DNA from 3 places in the Aureimonas sp. AU20 genome. Region 1 is predicted to be linked to each of the others. Evidence: riboswitches for the same ligand, from Rfam matches in the RefSeq annotation. Region 1 holds a riboswitch; each other region holds the start of a gene.
The links. A riboswitch is a leader RNA that binds a small molecule or an ion and turns the genes downstream of it on or off. The one in region 1 is predicted to bind thiamine pyrophosphate.
Positions count from the first base shown of each region.

Region 2: it holds a riboswitch for thiamine pyrophosphate, as region 1 does, so the genes downstream of both, thiB (thiamine ABC transporter substrate binding subunit) here and M673_RS09165 (FAD-dependent oxidoreductase) in region 1, are expected to answer to the same signal.
Region 3: it holds a riboswitch for thiamine pyrophosphate, as region 1 does, so the genes downstream of both, M673_RS00700 (ABC transporter permease) here and M673_RS09165 (FAD-dependent oxidoreductase) in region 1, are expected to answer to the same signal.

Region 1 is NZ_CP006367.1:2,083,213-2,085,466, forward strand. It holds gene ybaL (YbaL family putative K(+) efflux transporter) at 1-758, shown strand, start outside; TPP riboswitch at 759-871, shown strand; gene M673_RS09165 (FAD-dependent oxidoreductase) at 1,029-1,991, shown strand; gene thiS (sulfur carrier protein ThiS) at 1,988-2,185, shown strand; gene M673_RS09175 (thiazole synthase) at 2,190-2,254, shown strand, end outside.
Region 2 is NZ_CP006367.1:1,215,355-1,217,608, reverse strand. It holds tRNA gene M673_RS05505 (tRNA-Arg) at 33-109, opposite strand; gene M673_RS05500 (thiamine diphosphokinase) at 170-820, opposite strand; TPP riboswitch at 1,190-1,291, shown strand; gene thiB (thiamine ABC transporter substrate binding subunit) at 1,337-2,254, shown strand, end outside.
Region 3 is NZ_CP006367.1:158,516-160,769, forward strand. It holds gene M673_RS00695 (UDP-glucose dehydrogenase family protein) at 1-296, shown strand, start outside; TPP riboswitch at 735-836, shown strand; gene M673_RS00700 (ABC transporter permease) at 975-1,760, shown strand; gene M673_RS00705 (ABC transporter substrate-binding protein) at 1,760-2,254, shown strand, end outside.

The DNA of each region.
Region 1 (2,254 bases):
TCAACCTTAAAATCCTGCCGCCCGAGGCGAAGAACCTCATTCTGGGCGGCGCCATCTTGTCGATCGTGCTCAACCCGTTTCTCTTTGCCTGGGTCGATCGATGGCGGCAGACGCAGGAGCGCTCCGCCCTCGGCGGCGCTTCGGAGGAACCCTCCGAACTCCCGGCGGCGGAAGCGCCGACCCATATTCCGAGCGGCAGCGTGGCGATCGAGGACGATCTCTTGCGCCCGACCGAACAAAAGGGCCATCTCATCCTCGTCGGCTTCGGCCGCGTCGGCTCCAAGATCGCGCGTCGGCTGGCCGATGCCGGTCGGTCCTTCGTGGTTATTGAGGATGCCGACAAGCGCGTGGCGCGGGTGCGCGCGAGCGGGTTCGAAACGGTGGTCGGCAACGCGGTGAAGCCCGAAGTGCTGGAAGCCGCCAACATCGCCGGGGCGCGCGATCTCGTGCTCGCCTTCCCCAACAGTTTCGAGGCCGTTGCGATGATCGCCGCCGCGAAGGCCGCCAATCCTGACATCCGCATCACGGCGCGCGTCCATTCCGGCGAGCAGCGCGAGCGGCTGATCCAGGCCGGAGCCGACATGGTGGTGAACGGCGACGAGGTGACGGCGCAGGCCATCGCAGACCATCTTCTCGACCTCGGTTCCGACGCGCCGGGCGCCCGGGGGCCGCTCCTGCCGGACGAGGCGCCGATCCTTCCCGAACTCACCGGCGCGGGCGAGGGCGAGTTGACACGCCCCACCGAACGCTTACCTTGAGGATAGTCCAGGGGGAGTTCCGCTAGCGGGAACTGAGAGGCCGACGCGATGTTCGGCGACCCCAAGAACCTGATCCAGTTCGCACTGGCGTAGGGATGGAGCGATCTCGACTCCGGCTGGCGCGGCGCTTCGAACCTCGATGGTTCGAAAGGGCTTCGCGCCGCTGGAACGCCCCGCCCACAGTCGCGCGCGCCGGGTCGAAATCGGCGGAAGACGAGGCATGCGCGCGACCCATCCTTCACCGACGCTTGCCTACGGGCGCATCGCGGCATGACCGTCCATATTCTAGGCGCCGGCGTCGCCGGGCTCACGACGGCCTCCAGGCTGACGGAGGCGGGGCGCCGCGTGGTGGTTCACGAGGCGGCCGGCGAACTCGGCCAGCGCGCGGCGTCCTGGCTCGCGGGCGGCATGCTCGCGCCCTATTGCGAAGCGGCGACGGCCGATCCCGCCATCATCGAGCCGGGTCTTCGCGGCATCGACTTCTGGGCCGAGCGGGCGCCGGTGAGCCGCAAGGGAACCCTGGTGCTCGCCGCGCCGCGCGACGGCGCCGACCTTCGTCAGTTCGCATCGCGAACGCGCGGGCACCGGATGCTCGACGCGGAAGGGGTGGCGGATCTCGAACCCGATCTCGCCGGCCGATTCCGTCAGGCGCTGTTCTATGCTGACGAAGCCCATCTCGACCCGCGCCAGGCGCTGGCGCTTCTGGTCCGCCGGATCGAGGAGGGCGGCGGCACGGTGCTGTTCGGCTCGCAGGCCGAGCCCGATGCCTTCGCGGACGAGCCGGTGGTGGACTGCCGGGGGCTCAACGCCGAGGCGCCCGGGCTTCGCGGAGTGCGCGGCGAGATGGTCATCATCCGCAGCCGCGATGTGCGCCTGGACCGCCCGGTGCGGCTGCTTCATCCCCGCTGGCCGATCTATGTCGTGCCGCGCGAGGATGGGGTCTTCATGGTCGGCGCGACCATGATCGAGAGCGAACGCGCCGGTCCGATCACCTTGCGCTCGACCGTGGAACTCCTTTCCGCCGTGTTCGCCCTGCACCCCGCTTTCGCCGAGGCCGAAATCTTGGAAACCGGCGCGGCCTGCCGGCCGGCCTTTGCCGACAATCTGCCGCGCGTCACCCGCACCGGCCGCGTCGTCAGCTTCACCGGGCTTTATCGCCACGGCTTCCTTCTGGCGCCGGCCCTGTCAGCCGAGGCCAGCCTTGAAATCCAGTCCCTCATGGAGGCGGCATGATCCTTCATCTCAACGGCGAGCGGCGCGAGGTCGCGTCCGCCACGCTCGATCGGCTTCTCGCTGAGCTCGGGGTCGAGCCCGAAACGGTGGCGACCGCGGTGAACCGCGAATTCGTGCCGCGCGCCGAGCGCGCCGAGATCCGGCTTTCGGAGGGCGACGCGGTGGAACTGCTCAGCCCCATGCAGGGAGGCTGACGCCATGCGCATCTACGATCGCGACTATGCCTCTCGCATGATGCTGGGCACCGCACTTTATCCATCCCC
Region 2 (2,254 bases), 870 kb from region 1:
CGTGCCTCGTAAAAATGCGGATTTGGGGAGAATGGTGATCCCAGTTGGATTCGAACCAACGACCCCCAGATTAGGAATCTGGTGCTCTATCCTGCTGAGCTATGGGACCCTCAGGGACTTATAGCGGACGCGGCGGGGTTGGCCAAGGGCGGGGGCTGCATTCGCTGGGTCAGCGGCGCGCCGGGTCGGCTTGGAGAAGAAGGATCGCGCGGCCGGTTTCCAGGCCGAGGCGGATCGGGCCGGTCGCTTCGTTGGACTGGGTCAGGATCGAGGGGAAGGGAATCTCCACGCGGGCGAGCGGAAAGCGCGCGCCCTCGACCGTCAGGCCAGTGAGATCGGTGAACTTAAGCAGCGAGAACTGCGCGCCCGGCTCGGCCTCGATGTCCGTCCAGCCGGGGCGCAGCGGCAGGGCGTGCTCGATCCCGTCGAACAGCGCGAGAGTCAGCGAGGGGTCCGCCTCCACTTCCCGCAATGCGATGACCAGATGGGAAAAGGCGTGGTCGCTGCGCCCGCCGAGCGCGCCGACAAGGAGAAGGTCGCGTCCGCCGAGAAGCTTCGCGGCTTCGATCGCGAGTTCGCCGTCGGTGCGATCCTTGTCGCGCGGAAAGGCCTCGCGCGCCATCGCGCAGTCGCGCAGCGCAGCCGGCGGCTCGGACGGGGCGGAGTCGAAATCGCCGATCCAGAGTTCGGGGCAAAGGCCCAGCGCCACGGCATGCGCGATGCCGCCATCCGCCGCGATCACGCGACGGCCGGCGACGGCTTGGCGCAGCGCGGGCGTCGGGTCGATCGGCCCGGCCAGAAGGATGGCAAAACGGCTCATGTGAATTCCTCCGAACCTCCATAGGCCCCTCCCCGGAGGATGGAGCCAGTTCGGTTGCGGCATGCAAGGCCGACCCGGGCGGTATCACGCCCGATCGGCAGGCCGCGAGAGCGGCCCGCCTTGCAAGGGTTTCGATCAACGCCTCATAGGGTGCGGCCAGTCCGAATGCCAGAGGGCTGGCTTGCCCCTGCGCTCGTGGGTCCGATGCTGCCCTTTGCTGCCTGGACCCAGCCGAACGCGACACGGCTCGATGCTCAACAAGGTTTGGTCAGCGCTTTCTAGCAAGTGACGATCGACAGGCGCCTGCCACCCCGTGGTCCCGCGCGCCAAACGCCCTTGCCGCGTTTCCTCTGCCCCGCTAGTTAAGATCCCGCTCACACGGGGTGCCCTTCGGGGCTGAGAGGCGCTACGGCCCAACCCGACGAACCTGATCCGGCTCGCACCGGCGGAGGGATGGAGAGCGTCGCGGCACTGGCCCGAGGGCGTTTTCGTTCATCCGAAACCATGGAGAACGGGATGCTTCGCCCTGCCCTCGCCGTCGGACTTCTGGCCTCCCTCGCGGGTCTTTCCCCCGCCCTGGCGCAGGACAGCGGCAAGCCCGTCCTCACCGTCTATACCTATGAGAGCTTCGTGCCGGACTGGGGTCCCGGCCCCAAGGTCGAGGCGGCCTTCGAGGCCGAATGCGGCTGCGACCTGCGCTTCGTCGGGTTGGAGGATGGCGTCGCCATTCTCAACCGGCTGAAGCTGGAGGGCGAGAGCACGCAGGCCGATGTCGCGCTCGGCCTCACCGCGGAGCTGGTGCCGGAGTTCAAGAAGACCGGGCTATTCGCGCCGTCCGGCGTCGATCTGTCACCGCTCGCCATTCCCGGCGGCTTCTCGGACGATGTCTTCGTGCCCTTCGACTATTCCTATCTCGCCTTCGTCTACGACACGGAGGTGGTGAAGACCCCGCCCGCCAGCCTGGACGAGCTGGTGAACGGCGATCCCGAGCAGAAGATCGCGATCCAAGATCCGCGCACCTCGACGCCGGGCCTCGGCTTTCTCCTTTGGATGAAGGCGGTCTATGGCGATGGCGCCGAGGAAAAGTGGCGCACGCTTTCGCGGCGCATCCTGACCGTGACGCCCGGCTGGAGCGAGGCCTATGGCCTCTTCACCAAGGGCGAGGTGCCGATGGTCCTCTCCTACACCACCTCCCCCGCCTATCATCAGATCGAGGAAGGCACCGAGCGCTACAAGGCGGCGGCCTTCTCGGAGGGGCACTATCTCCAGGTGGAGCTTGCGGGCCGGCTGCGCACGTCGAAACAGCCCGAGCTCGCGCAGCGCTTCCTCGCCTTCACCCTGACGCCTGCTTTCCAGAAGCTGATCCCGACCGGCAATTGGGCCCTACCCGCCACCAAACCCGCCGAGCCGCTGCCGCCGGCCTTCGAAACGCTG
Region 3 (2,254 bases), 1.8 Mb from region 1:
TGGTGCGCGCCTACGATCCGCAGGGCATGGACCATGCGCGCGAGCTTCTGGGCGAGGCGGTGGACTATGCGCCGAGCATGGACGCCGCGTTGGACCGGGCCGATCTCTGCGTGCTCGCCACCGAATGGCGCGAGTTCGCCGAGCGCCCGCTGGCCGACTACAAGCGCCTCCTGCGCACACCCATGATCGTCGATTTCCGAAATGTCTTCGTGCCGGCCGAAGTGGCGAAGGCGGGGCTCGGCTATCTCTCGATCGGCCGGGCCGGCGTGCCCGCGCCCGAGCTTCTGCCGGCCTGAGACCTCGGGACGAGACGGGCGGCGGATAGGCGAGGGATTTTGGCCTGTTCGCGGAGAGCAAGGCTTGAGGGATGCCGGTGGCTTCGCTCAAGCAGGGGCGACGACGGGGCGGGACAAAGGGCTCAAGGCGTCCAATCCCGACAGGTTTCGTTCCAAGTCCCAAGAGACTGCTTACGACCCGGTCGGGTCCGGCAGTTTGGCGACGTTCCGCCGCCGTCCAAAGGCGAGCCGTTTCACACGGGCAGAGGTTCGTCTGTCCCTATGGGCACTGGGACTGTTGCTCGTCTTCGCCGATACGTTCTCGCATCCCGAGCGTTTGGCGGCTCGCGAACGACGAGGCATCACGCGGCACCGCTCCGCCGTCGAACGGCACGCCTAGGGCCGCCCCCCCCCTTGGGCGCTTCGGTTGACAAAGCACAACGAGGCCGGCATCACTTGGCTCATTCCGAGGGGTGTGCCGCGAGGCGCTGAGATGGCGAGAGCCGAACCCTTGAACCTGATCCGGGTCATACCGGCGTAGGAACGGGAATGGGCGGCGCTCTGCCGCCCGCGCACCTTCTTCGCTTCACTCCGGATCTCTTGCGGACCCTGCTTCGGGGCTGAGGAGATCGCATGCGCCACCATCCGCCCTGCCGCCCCGACTGGCCCCGCCTCGCCCGCTGCGGGGTCTAGGTCGATATGCGCGCCCTTCGCGCCACCCTGTTCGGGCTTCTCGCGGTGCTTCTGGCCTGGGGGCTCTTCGTCGCGCTGGCGCAGCCGCCGCCTTACATGCTGCCCGGGCCGCTGCGGGTCGCCGAGGTGCTGTGGACGCGCTCCGGCTTTCTTCTGGCCAATGGCTGGCTGACGCTGATCGAGACGGTGCTCGGCCTCCTGTTCGGCTCGCTGGCCGGCGCGCTGGCGGGGCTTGGCGTGGTGCTCTGGCCGCGCTTCGGGCGCGTGGCCTGGCCGCTGCTTCTCGTGCTCCAGGCCATGCCGGTCTTCGCGCTGGCGCCCCTGCTCGTGCTTTGGCTCGGATTCGGTCTCGCCTCGAAGGTCGTGATGGCCTCGCTGGTTCTGTTCTTCCCCGTCGCCTCGGCCTTCGCGGACGGGCTGCGGCGCACCGAGCCCGAACTGCTCGACGCCACCGCGCTCACCGTGGCGAGCCACTGGCAGACGCTGCGCTTCGTTCGCATTCCGCTCGCCATGCCGGCGCTGGTCACCGGCCTTCGCGTCGCCGCCCCCCTCGCCCCGCTCGGCGCGGTGATCGGCGAATGGGTCGGCGCCTCGGGCGGGCTCGGCTTCGTGATGATCCAGGCCAATGCCCGGATGCAAACCGACCTGATGTTCGCGGCGCTGGCCATCCTCGCCGCGATGACCCTGGCGCTGCGCGCACTGGTGGACGAGTTCGCCCCCCGCCTCGCCCCTTGGGCCGCCGAGAGCGGCCCCTCCCCCTTTCCCTCTCTCCTTCGAAGAAAGTCCTCCTGATGCGTCCTTTCCTCGCGGCCGCCGCGCTGGCCGTCTCGCTCCTGGCGACGCCGGTTCTCGCAGCCGACAAGCTGACCGTCCTGCTGGAATGGTTCGTGAACCCGGACCATGCGCCGCTGGTCGTCGCCAAGGAGAAGGGCATCTTCGCCAGCCACGGGCTGGATGTGGAACTGGTGCCGCCGGCCGACCCGTCCGCCCCGCCGCGCCTTCTGGCGGCGGGCCAGGCCGATGTCGCACTCCATTACCAGCCGAGCCTGATGCTCGACCATGCGGCCGGGCTGCCGCTCGTGCGCTTCGGAACGCTGATTGAAACGCCACTCAACACGGTCGCGGTGCTGGCGAACGGGCCGATCAAGACGCTGGCCGATCTGAAGGGCAAGCGCATCGGCTATTCCGTCGCGGGCGTGGAGGAGGCGGTTCTCTCCGCCATGCTCGGCTCGGCCGGCCTCGCTTTGTCCGACGTGGAGCTGGTGAACGTCAACTTCGCGCTCACC